Regions from separate parts of the Pseudomonas sp. KH_027 genome, predicted to be linked through region 2. Evidence: predicted binding sites of a transcription regulator. Region 2 holds the regulator's gene; each other region holds the start of a gene.

The links. The regulator FliA, encoded in region 2, starts transcription of late flagellar genes. The targets are predictions, from matches to a motif close to CTAAAGTTTNNNNNNNNNNNGCCGNTAA.
Region 1: a site for FliA is predicted at 2,948-2,975, ahead of motA (flagellar motor stator protein MotA). Genes of this name have one in related genera too.
Region 3: a site for FliA is predicted at 2,980-3,007, ahead of AC3IYG_RS12050 (methyl-accepting chemotaxis protein). Genes of this name have one in related genera too.

The regions. Positions count from the first base shown of each region.
Region 1 covers NZ_CM174470.1:566,289-570,901, forward strand. Annotated here, with positions in the region: gene asd (archaetidylserine decarboxylase) at 1-488, opposite strand, end outside; gene rhdA (thiosulfate sulfurtransferase) at 528-1,343, opposite strand; gene AC3IYG_RS02645 (HDOD domain-containing protein) at 1,389-2,909, opposite strand; gene motA (flagellar motor stator protein MotA) at 3,029-3,880, shown strand; gene motB (flagellar motor protein MotB) at 3,884-4,613, shown strand, end outside.
Region 2 covers NZ_CM174470.1:2,967,702-2,972,314, forward strand. Annotated here, with positions in the region: gene AC3IYG_RS13925 (chemotaxis protein CheA) at 1-683, opposite strand, end outside; gene AC3IYG_RS13930 (protein phosphatase CheZ) at 695-1,483, opposite strand; gene AC3IYG_RS13935 (chemotaxis response regulator CheY) at 1,503-1,877, opposite strand; gene fliA (RNA polymerase sigma factor FliA) at 1,963-2,709, opposite strand; gene fleN (flagellar synthesis regulator FleN) at 2,706-3,536, opposite strand; gene flhF (flagellar biosynthesis GTPase FlhF) at 3,812-4,613, opposite strand, start outside.
Region 3 covers NZ_CM174470.1:2,544,113-2,548,725, reverse strand. Annotated here, with positions in the region: gene pnuC (nicotinamide riboside transporter PnuC) at 1-455, opposite strand, end outside; gene AC3IYG_RS12055 (hypothetical protein) at 603-1,217, opposite strand; gene AC3IYG_RS12050 (methyl-accepting chemotaxis protein) at 1,225-2,859, opposite strand; gene AC3IYG_RS12045 (undecaprenyl-diphosphate phosphatase) at 3,133-3,963, shown strand; gene AC3IYG_RS12040 (helix-turn-helix domain-containing protein) at 3,995-4,613, shown strand, end outside.

The sequences.
Region 1 (4,613 bases), 2.4 Mb from region 2:
CGGCCCGGCACGTACACCATCTCGGTGAGGGTGCCGGCCAGCGGCATGTGTACGCGGTGATAGTCCTTCGGTGAAAGGTAGATAGTGGCGAACTCGCCACCCATGAATGGCGCCGCCCGCTGAGTATCACCGCCGAGCAGTTCGACCGCGCTGAAGCTGTGACCCTTGGCCTGGAACAGGCGCCCGTGCTCGATCGGACCGAGCTGGCTGACGGCGCCGTCTGCCGGGCAGAGGATGGCTCCGGGGGTTTCATCCAGCGGCCGCGCGCCATCTTTCAGGGCGCGGGTGAAGAATGCGTTGAAGTGCTCGTAGGCGGTTGGGTCTTCGACCTGGGCTTCGCTCATGTTCACTTGGTAGTGCTGGACGAACCAAGTGATCAGGCGGTTCTTGAGCCAGGCGGCACGGCATTCGGCTGCGTAACCGATCAGGCGCGACAGCAGGTGATGTGGCAGCAGGTACTGGCTGAGGATGAATAAACGCTGTTTCATGAATGTCCTTAGAAATAGAAAACCATCGAGGGAAGAGGCTTACACCTCGACGGGCGTGTCCGGGTGGTTGCCCCATTCGCCCCATGAGCCGGCATAGGCTTTGACCCGCGGATAGCCGAGGGCCTTGGCCGCCAGGTAGGTGAAGCCCGAGCGGTGGTGAGTCTGGCAGTGGGTGATGATTTCCTTGTCCTTGCTGATCCCCAGGCTTTCGAGAATCGTCGGCAGGTCTTCGCGGATGCGCAAGGCGCGCGCCGGGTCCATGCCGGCAGTCCATTCGAAGTTGACCGCGCCGGGGATATGCCCGGCTTTGGCGGCAAGGGCTTTTTCACCACGGTACTCGCCCGGTGCGCGAGCATCCCAGATGGCCAGGTCGGCGGCGCCCAAGCGGCTTTGCAGGTATTCGCGGGTCGCGCTCGGCTCGTCATGCAGCGTCAGCGCGACCGGGCCGCCGGCACTGGCCGGGCTGTCCTGCGCCAGCTCGCGGGCCTCATCGAGCCAGGCCAGCAGGCCGCCATTGAGGTAGTGATAATGGCGATGGCCGATTACGTCGAGCAGCCAGATGAAGCGTCCGGCCCAACCACCGCCTTCATCGTCGTAGACGACATAGTGCGCGTCCGGGTTATGGCCCAGTTCGCCGAACAGGGCTTGCAGTTGCGTCAGCGCCGGCAGCAGGCCAGGGGCGGGCGGTTGGCCCAGTTGCGTGCGTTTCGGGTCGACGAAGCGTGCGCCGGGGATATGCCCTTCGGCGTAGCGCGCTGCGCTGGTCAGGTCGACCAGGATCAGCTCCGGGGCCGATAGGCGGGCAGCCAGGTCGGCGGGCTCGATGACCAGGGGCAAACTAGAGAAGGCAGACATGAAAGGCCTCCGAATCAAGGAAAGGGGCGAATTGTAGCGGAAAGGTCAGCGTCCGCGTTTGGCAAAGCTGGCCAGCGCCCGCTCAATACATTGCGCGGTTTTACCAAAGGCCTGCACGCGGGCGTCGGCGAGGGGCGCGCCCTGCTGGTCGGCGAGCAGCAGCATCACCACCCGGCCATTGCTCGTCAGGGAGCGCAGCAGCAGGTGTTCGCTGGGGAACAGGGCTTTCAGGGTGCCCGGCAGCAGGGTCGAGAATTGCGCGATATTGGCTGGGGTCAGGCGCAGCTGGCCCGGTTGCGCGAGCAGGCGGCGCAATACCTGGCTCTGGTTCGGATCAAGGGTCAGGCTGCTGGCCTCCTTGGGCAGCCCGACGGCCTGCTGGGCGAGCAGGCGTGTGTGCGTGCGGTCGGCGAGCAGCAGCAAGGCTCGGCTCAGACCGCAGGCCTGGAGTGCGTCGCGGGCGCAACTGGTCAGTTGCATGAGGTTGGCGAACGGGCTGGGCTCGCGCAGCAATTCGCGGCAGTGCTGCTGCCAGGCGCTCGGCGCTTCGCCCTTGGCGGCCGCGGTCGCAACCGCCGGCTGCAGGTGGCGGGCGGACCAGGGCCAGAGCAAGGCTTCGGCCGGATGCCAGAGGCCGGTGTCGGCATGCTGGTGCGCGCTGAGCACGGCCTGTTGATGGCTCAGTTGCTGCAATTCGGCCAGCGGCAGCTGCAGGTAGAGGCCGGTCAGGCGCTGCCAGCGCAGGCTGTGCGGGCTGTCCCAGGCCTGATGTGCCGCGAGCGCCAGGGCGTTGGCCAGCAGGATGGTGTTGGCCGGCTGGGTCAACCAGCGGCGCAGCGAGTTGTCGGCGTCGAGCAACTGCTGTTGCTGCAGTGGCAATTCGTTATCGCGGGCGATATGCAGCGCTTTGACCAGCAGGCGCCGCTCGCTTGCGAGCAAACGGTAACCCTGCAGTATCCACTCCGGCAATCGCCACTGTTCGGCCAGGGCCAGGCACAGGCTGAGCAGCGGTACGCCGAACAGCTCCTGTTCGACCTTGCTGGCCGACTCGCCCTTGCCCAGCACGCGCTGTTCCCAGGCTTCGATCAGTTCGGGGTGGGCGGCGGCCAATGGCCACAGCGGCGCCAGGAACAGCAGGCTGCCCCAGTGGATTTCTTGCCAGAGTCGCGCCAGGCGGCTGGCGAACAGGCCGTTGGCCTGTTGTGCCGCGTGCTGGCTGATCAGTTGCAGCTGGCGCAGGGCGCGCGGCATGTCCTGTACGGTGCTCAAGGGCTGACTGTTCAATAGCGCTTCGGTGCGTTGCAGGCCCAGGCGCGTCAGGGCGATCTCCAGGCTGTCCGCCGGTTCGCTGAGGCTGTTGCTGCTGCGGTTGGCTTCACGCAGCACCATCAGGGCGATGGCCGGGCTGTCCTGGATCAGCCTGGCGACTTCGCGCAGCGAGCTGCTACTGCTGGCCAGGGCGCGGCGCACCCGCTCATGGTTGGCGGGGAGAATCGGCAGGCGCACGCCGTCGAGCTGCTTGAGCCAGGCTTTGAGGCTGCGTGGTAAGGGGTGTGAGGTCGGCATGTTGGTTTAGCCAGATTGTGGCTTTTAGCCTTAACTGGCTATAGTCTGGCGTATAAGTTCCGATAATTAGAAGGGTTGTTTTTAATAACTCTTAATCTTGGCTGTGCAAGTACCTTTCTATGGCAAAAATCATTGGCATCATCGTTGTGTTCGCTGCTGTGCTGGGCGGATATGTTCTCTCCCATGGCAAAATCGGCGCCCTGATCCAGCCTTTCGAGGTGATGATTATTGGCGGCGCAGCCTTGGGTGCCTTTCTGCAGGCGAACCCTGGCAGCATGACCATGCACGTGCTGAAGAAGTCGCTGAAGATGTTCAGTTCGCGCTTCACCCACACCTTCTATCTGGAAGTGCTGGGCATGCTCTACGAGATTCTCAACAAGAGCCGCCGCGAAGGGATGATGGCCATCGAGGCGGATGTCGAAGACCCCAGCGCCAGCACCATTTTCAGCAAGTATCCGGCGGTGCTGAAGGACGAGCGGATGACCGCCTACGTCTGCGATTACCTGCGCATCATGTCCTCCGGCAATATGGCGCCGCATGAGCTGGAGGGCCTGTTCGACATGGAACTGGTCAGCCTCAAGGAAGAACTGGATCATCCCTCTCATGCGGTAACGCGGATCGCCGATGGTCTGCCGGGCTTCGGTATCGTCGCCGCGGTACTCGGCATCGTGGTGACCATGGCCTTGCTCGGTCAGGTCGAGCAGTCGGCTCTCGGTCAGCACGTGGGCGCGGCGCTGGTCGGGACCTTTCTCGGCATTCTTGCTGCATATGGCTTCTTCGGGCCCCTGGCAACCTGCCTGGAGCACGATGCCAAGGAAGAGTTGAACGTGTTCGAAGCGATCAAGGCCTGCCTGGTGGCTTCGGCCTCGGGCATGCCACCGTCATTGGCGGTAGAGTTCGGCCGCAAGGTGTTGTACCACGCGCACCGGCCGAGTTTCAGCGAGCTGGAGCAAGCGATTCGCGGTCGCTGAGTCATGGATAACAATCAGCCAATCATCGTCAAGCGCGTCAAGCGCTACGCCGCGGGGCACCATGGCGGCGCCTGGAAGATCGCTTTCGCCGACTTCGCCGTGGCCATGATGGCGTTCTTCCTGGTGCTCTGGCTGATGTCCTCGGCCACACCGGAACAGAAGAAGGCCATCTCCGGCTATTTCCAGGATCCCATCGGTTTTACCGAAAGCGCTAGCCCCTATGTCATCGACCTTGGTGGCACGCCGACCCCGGCGCCGGACGACACTCTCAATCCGGACGTCAAGGATACCCAAACGGTCGATGAGACCAAGGCCGAGGTCGAACCGGTCGATCCGGCGCAGGCCGAGACGCTGGCCGAGCAGATCGAGCGCGAGCGCCTCGAGTTGTTGCTGCAGGAGTTGCAGAACAAGGTCAATGAAAACCCGCAGCTGCAGCGTTTCAAGGATCAGATCCTGTTCGAGATCACCCAGGACGGCCTGCGCATCCAGATCATGGATGCGACCAACCGGCCGATGTTCGACAGCGGCAGCGCGCACCTGCAACCCTATTTCGAAGACATCCTGCTGGCCATGGCCGACACCATCAAGGCGGTGCCGAACAAGATCAGCGTCAGTGGCCATACCGATGCCAAACCCTTTATCGGTCGCGGCGATTATGGCAACTGGGAGCTTTCGGCCGAGCGCGCCAACGCGGCGCGGCGCACCCTGGTTGCCGGCAGCTACCCGGATGAGC
Region 2 (4,613 bases):
GCGGCAACACTGGCCGCCGCTACTGCGGCAGGCGCGACGGCGACGGCGGTTGCAGCGGGCGCAGCCACGAACTGGCCCTTGCCATGCAACTGGTCGAGCAGCGACTCGAACTCATCATCGGTAATTTCATCGGCAGCACCCACGGCAGCGGGCGTGTTATCGGGTTGCGCCTCGTCGTTGAGAGCATTGAGCAGTTGCTCGAACTCACTGTCGGTGATGTCGCCAGAGGCCGTAGTCTCGGCAACAGCTGCAACAGCGACCGCGACAACCGGCGCTTCACGTTCTTGCGCTGCCTGCGGCTCGGCCAGACGCGCCAACGCGGCCAGCAATTCGGGCGTGGCCGGCGTCGGCGTGGCACGCTCGCGCACGTCGGAAAACATGCCATTGACCGCGTCCAGGGCTTCCAGGACGACGTCCATCAGCTCGGAATCAACGCGTCGCTCACCCTTACGCAGGATGTCGAACACGTTTTCGGCGATGTGACAGCACTCCACCAGCTCATTCAGCTGGAGGAAACCGGCGCCACCTTTGACGGTATGGAAACCACGGAAAATGGCATTGAGCAGGTTCGAGTCATCAGGACGGCTTTCCAGCTCGACCAGTTGCTCGGATAACTGCTCAAGTATCTCGCCGGCCTCAACCAGGAAGTCCTGGAGGATTTCTTCATCGGCGCCGAAGCTCATTGGTGTGCTCCCTAAAACCCTAGGCTGGATAGCAGATCGTCAACGTCGTCCTGATTGGATGCGACGTCTTCACGCTTATCGGCATGAATCTGCGGACCTTCACCACGGGAAGGCTCTTTTTGTTGTTCTTGTTCGGCACGTAGCGCTGCATGGTCATGTTCGATACCGGCAAAACGGTCGACTTGACTGGCCATCAGCACCAATTTCAGCAGGTTACTTTCCACTTCCGTGACCAGTTGGGTAACCCGTTTAATCACTTGACCGGTGAGGTCCTGATAGTCCTGCGCCAGCAAAATGTCGTTGAGATGGCTCGACAACTTGGCGTTGTCGCGCTCACTGCGGGCGAGGAACAACTCGATACGCTTGGCCAGTTCACGGAAAGCATCGGCACCGAGCTCACGGCGCATGAAACGCCCCCAGTCGGCGCTCAGGCCCTGCGCTTCGCTGCTCAGATCGTTGACCAACGGCGCGCTCTGCTCGACCAGATCCATGGTCCGATTGGCCGCGTTTTCGGTCATCGTCACCACGTAGTTCAGCCGCTCGGTGGCGTCGGTGATCTGCGACACCTCCTGAGCATAGGGAACTCGCGGATCGAGCTGAAAATTGACGATAGCGTTGTGCAACTCGCGCGTCAGCTTGCCCACTTCGTGGTACAGGCCGCGGTCGCGGGTCTTGTTGAGTTCATGGATAAGCTGCACCGCATCGCCGAAATTACCTTTTTCCAGGCTATCGACGAGCTCACGGGCATGGGATTTCAGGGTCGACTCAAGGTCACCCATTGGTAATTCGTTATGCTCCATAGTGCCCCCACGGCTGACATTAGCCGTTAACTCGCTCGAAGATTTTTTCAATCTTCTCTTTCAGCACTTGGGCTGTGAACGGTTTAACCACATAACCATTCACCCCGGCTTGCGCCGCTTCGATAATCTGGTCGCGTTTGGCTTCGGCAGTCACCATCAACACCGGCAATTGCTTCAAACGCTCATCAGCTCGCACTGCACGCAACAAATCGATGCCGGTCATACCCGGCATGTTCCAGTCGGTGACCAGAAAGTCGAAACTGCCGCTTTGCAACATCGGCAGCGCAGTGGTGCCATCGTCGGCCTCAGCGGTGTTGGTGAATCCCAAGTCACGCAAGAGGTTCTTGATGATCCGTCGCATCGTTGAGAAGTCGTCAACGATGAGGATTTTCATGTTTTTGTCCAAGTCGACCTCCGTACAGTCCCAAACGTATCCAGCACCTGAATACGCCGTTCAATCGTGAAACCGGCAGTACCGCTCAGCGCGCGCGCCACTCGCTCAAGCGTGCCCGCAAACGCGCGGCACACTGGCTATGCAACTGGCTGACACGCGACTCGCTGACCCCCAGCACTTCGCCAATTTCTTTAAGATTCAGTTCTTCGTCGTAATACAGCGATAGCACCAACTGCTCGCGCTCCGGCAGGTTGGCGATGGCATCCGCCAGCGCCGACTGGAAGCGTTCATCTTCCAGTTCGCGCGAAGGCTCGAAATGGGTAATACCCGCGTCTTCACGCAAGCCGGCATGCTCTCCGTCCTGTAACAGGTCGTCGAAACTGAACAAGCGGCTGCCCAAAGTGTCGCCAAGAATGCCGTAGTAATCCTCGAGACTCAATTGGAGTTCGGCCGCAACCTCTTGATCTTTAGCGTCTCGACCGGTTCTAGCCTCAATTTTTCTGATTGCGTCGCTGACCATCCGGCTGTTGCGGTGCACCGACCGCGGTGCCCAGTCACCTTTGCGCACCTCATCCAGCATGGAGCCACGGATGCGAATACCGGCAAACGTTTCGAAACTGGCGCCTTTACTGGAGTCGTATTTTTTCGAGGCTTCGAGGAGGCCGATCATGCCGGCCTGGATCAAGTCCTCCACCTGGACACTGGCCGGTAAACGGCCGAGCAAGTGATAGGCAATGCGCTTGACCAACGGTGCATACCGTTCGATCAACTGATGCTGGGTATCCTGCGCCTGAGCCTTGCTATACATACGAAGTCCATTGGCCGCTGTCATACGGCCGTATCAGCGATCGGTTGCTGCACCAGGCGTTCGACGAAGAATTCCAGATGCCCACGCGGGTTGGCGGGCAGCGGCCAGGTGTCGACTTTCTGGGCGATGGCTTTGAAGGCCAGCGCGCACTTGGAGCGGGGGAAGGCCTCGTAGACCGCCCGTTGTTTCTGTACGGCTTTGCGCACCGACTCATCGTAGGGCACGGCGCCAACGTACTGCAGCGCCACATCGAGGAACCTGTCGGTCACCTTGGTCAGCTTGGCAAACAGGTTGCGCCCCTCTTGCGGGCTATGCGCCATGTTGGCCAGCACGCGGAACCGGCTCATGCCATGGTCGCGATTGAGCAATTTGATCAGCGCATAGGCGTCGGTGATCGACGTGGGCTCATCGCACACCACCACTATGACTTCCTGGGCGGCCCGCACGAAGCTGACAACCGCATCGCCAATGCCGGCGGCGGTATCGATCACCAGCACATCGAGGTTGTCACTGATGTCGCTGAAGGCCTGGATCAAACCGGCGTGCTGCATCGGCGTGAGGTTCACCATGCTTTGCGTACCCGAGGCCGCCGGCACCACGCGGATGCCGCCCGGCCCTTGCAGCACCACATCGCGCAGTTCGCACTCGCCACTGATGACATCGGCCAAGGTGCGCTTGGCGGTCAAGCCGAGCAGCACGTCGACGTTCGCCAGACCGAGGTCGGCGTCCATCAACATCACCCGACGACCGAGGTCGGCCAGGGCCAGGGAGAGGTTCACCGACACATTGGTTTTGCCGACGCCGCCCTTGCCGCCGGTCACCGCGATCACCTGTACGGGATGCATTCCCATGTTATCTACACACCTTGTCTAAGAGGTCGTTTCGAAACTATCTGCACATCGGTGGTGCTGCGTTAAAAATGGCTGCGGGCTGCTGATTCACAACCCGTGAACTCCGCGTGTTCGGCCACCTTGACTCTCTACGTCGCACCTTGTCCGGCCTGCGCTGGACGATGCGCAAAACAACCCCTAACTACCGCTAAGGCCATTTATCTGACTCCGTTCGGGCACGCTGAACGGTACGCAACTCATTCTATGCTTTGCCAACTCTGGCGTCCTGACCACGCTTAACCGGCACGCCGTGCGGGGTTCTGGTACAGGCCGGCAAACAGGTCGGCCATGGCATCTTCGCTCGGGTCCTGCGGCGCTTGCAGGCTGACCGCACGACTGACCAACTGATGACTGCGCGGCACCTGCAGATCATCCGGAATTCGCGGCCCATCCGCCAGATAGGCTACCGGTAGACGTTGGCTTATAGCCAGCCCTAAAACCTCGCCAAGACTGGTGGCCTCGTCCAGTTTGGTCAGGATGCAGCCAGACAATCCACAACGCTTATAGCTATGGTAGGCCGCCTTCAGCACTTGGCTCTGGCTGGTAGCCGCCAGGACCAGGTAATTCTTCGCTTTCACCCCACGCCCGGCCAGCGTCTCCAGCTGCATCTGCAGCGCCGGATCGCTGCCCGGCAAGCCGGCGGTATCGATCAGCACCATGCGCTTGCGGGCCAAAGGCACCAACGCCTGGGTCAGCGATTGACCCGGGTCCACCTGGGTCACCGAGACGTTGAGAATACGCCCCAGGGTCTTCAACTGTTCCTGTGCGCCAATCCGATAGCTGTCCATGCTCACCAGCGCGATGTTCTGAGCGCCGTATTTCAACACGTAGCGGGCCGCCAACTTGGCCAGGGTGGTGGTTTTACCCATGCCGGCCGGGCCGACCAGGGCAATCACGCCGCCCTCTTCCAGCGGCTCTTCTTTCGGCGTGCGGATGGCGTGGGCCAGGTGAGCGAGCAGCATACGCCACGCCTGGCGCGGCTCGGCGACATTGGCGACGCGCTCCAGCAGGGTACGCGACAATTCCGCGGACAGGCCC
Region 3 (4,613 bases), 420 kb from region 2:
AAGCCAACAAACAGTACGTCCAGTACGATCCACAGCGGCCAGCATTCCAGCCGCTTTTGCGCCATCCAGACCTGGGCGACCAGGCTGAAGGCCGTCAGCGCGGCATCCATCCAGGGTGCCGCGGCATCGGTGTAATGGGCCATCGGATAGCCCAGGGCAAGGCTGCCGAGGCTGCCGATCAGCAGGCTGAGCAACAGGCCGGTAGAACTCAGGCGACTGACCAGGCGGCCATGCTGCAGCGGACCGCCACGCGTCCACTGCCACCAGCCGTACAGTTGCAGCGCGGCGTAGACAACGTGCAGCAGCATGTCGGAATACAGCTTCACCTCGAAGAAAATCCAACTGTAGATCAATACCATCAGCAAGCCGATCGGCCAGCACCAGGGGTTCTGTTTCACGGTGAGCCCGACGGCGATGACGCCAAGCGTGGCGGCGAAGAGTTCCAGCACAGACATTGACGGCCCTCGGCAGCGGGCACCGAGCCCGTGTACGGATAAAAAACGAAGGGCGATTGTAACGACTTCGGCCGATGACGGCCTTATGCGAGCAGGGCGAGGGATTGATGCGTTTGGACTGCGCCCGGTGAAACACGGGTCAACGCATTAGCACACCAGGCTGTCGGCTTGGCGATAGAGCATCAGCAGCTTGCGGGTGATGGTCTGATGGATGTCGTCGCGTTCGAAGGAGGAGAGGTGGGTGAGTTTGTTCACCTGCAGGCGGTGCAGGTGGATATAGGGCATCTGCTGGTCGAACTCGCGCAGATCGCCCTTCATCATGATCGGCAGGAAGACATCGCCGATCTTCTTCTGGCTGCTGATGATCTGCGCCAGGGCGGGCTTGAACGCCATGGTTTTAGGCGCAGGCCCACCTTCTATGATTTCAGTGCTCAGCAACAGCCCGGGCTTGCCCAGCACCACACCCGGCAGTACGCATAGCCCGGTTTTGCGCACGGCGTTGGCCTCGATACCATGCAAGGTGTCGTGGAACGCGTAGGCATTGGGCAGCACCACCATCTTGCGGCCCTGGTCGGTGGGGAAGTGCAGGGTGTAGTTGGTATAGAGCTGGCGCACGGACTCGGAGTACACACACAGACGGTTCTCGAACAGCCGGATGAAGCGCTCGGCCAGTTCGCGGCGGGCCATGCTTGCCATATCCCACACCAGGTCCTGATTCTGCGGCTGGGTGAGATCGACTTCTTGGTGCTCCATGCTGTTCATGTATCCCTCATACGCGGAATTGTCCTAACAAGCGGTTCAACTGTTCAGCCAACTGATTCAGGTGTTGGCTGGCACCGCTCGACTGTTCCGCCGCCAGCGCATTGTTGTGGGCCAGGCTGGCGGCCTGGGTGACATTCTGATTGATATCCTCTACGACATGCGACTGTTGCAGGGTGGCACTGGCGATCGAGGCATTCAAGCCCGTCAGGTTGCGCAGTGACTGACCGATCAGGTTCAGACTTTCGCCCGCCTGGCGCGCCTGCTCGACGGTGAGCTGGGAGGCGCGGCTGCTTTCGTTGATCACCTTGACCGCCGCTTCGGAATTGGTTTGCAGGCGTTCGATCATGACCTGGATTTCGGCAGTGGATTTCTGCGTGCGCTGGGCCAGCAGCCGCACTTCATCGGCCACCACGGCAAAGCCACGGCCCTGCTCGCCGGCACGGGCGGCTTCGATGGCGGCATTCAGCGCCAGTAGGTTGGTCTGTTCGGCGATGGAGCGAATCACTTCCAGCACGCCACCAATCTGCGTGCTTTCCTGGGCCAGGGTGCGGATCACCTCCACGGCCTGGTCGATGGTGCCGGAGAGCAGGCCGATCTGCTGCACGCTGCTGTCGATGTTCTGCTGGCCCTGCTTGGCCTGGCCTTCGGCAACGCGCACTTCGCTGGAGGCATGCTCGGCGTTTTTCGCCACATCCTGCACGCCATAGGTAACCTGGTTGATCGCCGTGGCGACCAGTTCCATCTGTTGCGATTGCTGCTGGCTGTCTTGCTGGGCCTTGTTGGCAATCCCGCCAAGGGAGTCGGCGGATCGGTCCAGGGCGCCGGCGGCTTCGAGCAGTTGGCCGATCACTCGCCGCAATTTGGCGGTGAAGTCGTTGAAGTGGTTGGCCAGCGCGGTCAGTTCATCGCGGCCCTGAGTGTCCAGGCTGAGGGTCAGGTCGCCTTCGCCGCTGGCGATGTTGGCCATCGCATTGACGGCGTCCTGCAGCGGGCTGGCGATGCTGCGGGCGATCAGCATGACCAGCAAGGTCATCAGAATGGCGATGCTCAGGACGATGCCACAGGTGCGCCAGGCCTGGGCGCGGAACTCGGCCTGCATGTCGTCGATATAGATGCCCGAACCTATGACCCAACCCCAGGGCTGGAACAGCTCGACGTAGGAGACTTTGGGTACCGGCTGGCTGGCGCCGGGCTTGGGCCAGCGGTAGTCGACCATGCCGGCGCCTTTGGCTTTGGCTATTTTCACCATTTCATTGAACAGGAACTTGCCGTCCGGGTCCTTCAGGCTGGAGAGATCCTGGCCGTCCAGCTTGGGATTGGTCGGGTGCATGATCATCTTCGGACCCAGATCGTTGATCCAGAAATAATCACCCTGGTCGTAGCGCAGGCCACGGATCAGCGCCATGGCCTGCTTCTGCGCCTGCTCGCGGGGCAGCGTACCGGCGCTTTCCAGGCCCTGGTAGTACTCGAGAACGCCCGCGACGCTTTGCACCACATGCTGGGTTTTCTGCACCTTGCCGGCGTACAGGTCGGTATTGACCTGCCGCAACATCAGCGCGCCGAGGCTGATCAGCATCAGTATGGCGACGGCGAGGATCAGCCACAGTCGGCGGCTGATGGGCACGTTGCGTAGGCTGTTCATGGACCGGCACTCCTGGATCTTATTGTTTAGCTGTATGCATCCGCACGAATGTTGGTCTAACCAGGCAGGGCGCGCCAGTGGCCTTATTGGCAGCAGCGCTTACTCGGGATGTCTGTTAGCATTTCGGCGCCCAAGCGGCAAACCTGAGCGCCTGCTGGTTTGAAGTTCCGTTTTGGCGCCCGATTTGTTGCTCGCGAGCCTCGCGTTCGCCACGCCGCACGATAACCAAATAGATTTGTTCGCGATGCCTGCCATCGCATCATGGGGGATTGCATGGATGTTTGGAGCGCCGCGCAGGCGTTTATTCTGGGTATCGTCGAGGGGCTCACCGAATTCTTGCCGATTTCCAGTACCGGTCACCAGATCATAGTCGCGGATTTGCTGAATTTCGCGGGTGAGCGGGCGATGGCCTTCAACATCATCATCCAGCTCGGTGCGATCCTGGCGGTGGTGTGGGAATACCGGCGCAAGATCCTCGATGTGGTCATCGGCCTGCCGACAGAACCGCAGGCGCAACGCTTCACCAGCAACCTGCTGATCGCTTTCCTGCCTGCCGTGATCCTTGGCGTGGCCTTCGCCGATCTGATTCACCACTACCTGTTCAACCCCATCACCGTGGCGAGCGCGCTGGTAGTGGGTGGCGTGATCATGTTGTGGGCAGAGCGCCGCCAGCACCAGGTGCATGCCGAAAGCGTCGATGAGATGACCTGGAAGGACGCCCTCAAGGTCGGCTGCGCCCAATGCCTGGCGATGATTCCCGGCACCTCGCGTTCCGGCGCCACCATCATTGGCGGCCTGCTGTTCGGCCTGTCGCGCAAAACCGCCACCGAGTTCTCCTTTTTCCTGGCGATGCCGACCATGGTCGGTGCGGCGGTGTATTCCGGCTACAAGTACCGGGATTTGTTTCAGTACAGCGACCTGCCGGTCTTCGCCATTGGTTTCGTCACCTCCTTTATCTTTGCCATGCTGGCGGTGCGCGGGCTGTTGAAATTCATTGCCAGTCACAGTTATGCGCTGTTCGCCTGGTATCGCATCGGCTTCGGCCTGTTGATTCTGGCCACCTGGCAGTTGGGCCTGATCGACTGGAGCACGGCGCAGCATTGATCCAGCGGTATTGAACGAATGGAGGCCGTCCATGGGTAATCAACTCCCCGTTTCGCCCACCGAGCGCTTCGACAGCCCGGAGCAGACACCGATTACCCGCGAAACCGTGCTGCGTTACCACTACTGCTGGAAGCACCGGGATCTCGACGGGGTGATGGCGCTCTATCACCCGGAGGTCGAATACAACGACTTCTTCCAGAATCGGGTGATGCACCTGCATGAGTTGCGCGATTACGTGCGCCTGACCATGCCCCGTGGCCCGGACGAGGCGCTGGAACACAGCGACCGGATTCGCCTGGATGGCGACACGGCCTTTATCCAGTACCGGATCACCTTGCGTGGCGGCGAAGGCCTGGTGTCGTTCCGTACCAGCGAGGCGCTGACGGTGCGCGACGGGCTGATCTGGCGGGTCAACGAGTACGCCTCCCTGGTGCATGAAAAACGCGCGCCCGACGTTGCCGCCGACCGTCGCCCGGCCACCAGCCGTCTGGGCCTCTCGGCGCGGCAGCTGGGCTTCCTGGCGCAAGACCTGCAGCAGTACTTCGCCGCTCATCAACCCTATCTCGACCCGGAACTGAACCTGCAGCAGGTGGCGACCCACAGTGGCTACAGCCGCAACCAGATTTCCTACCTGCTCAACCAGGTGCTCG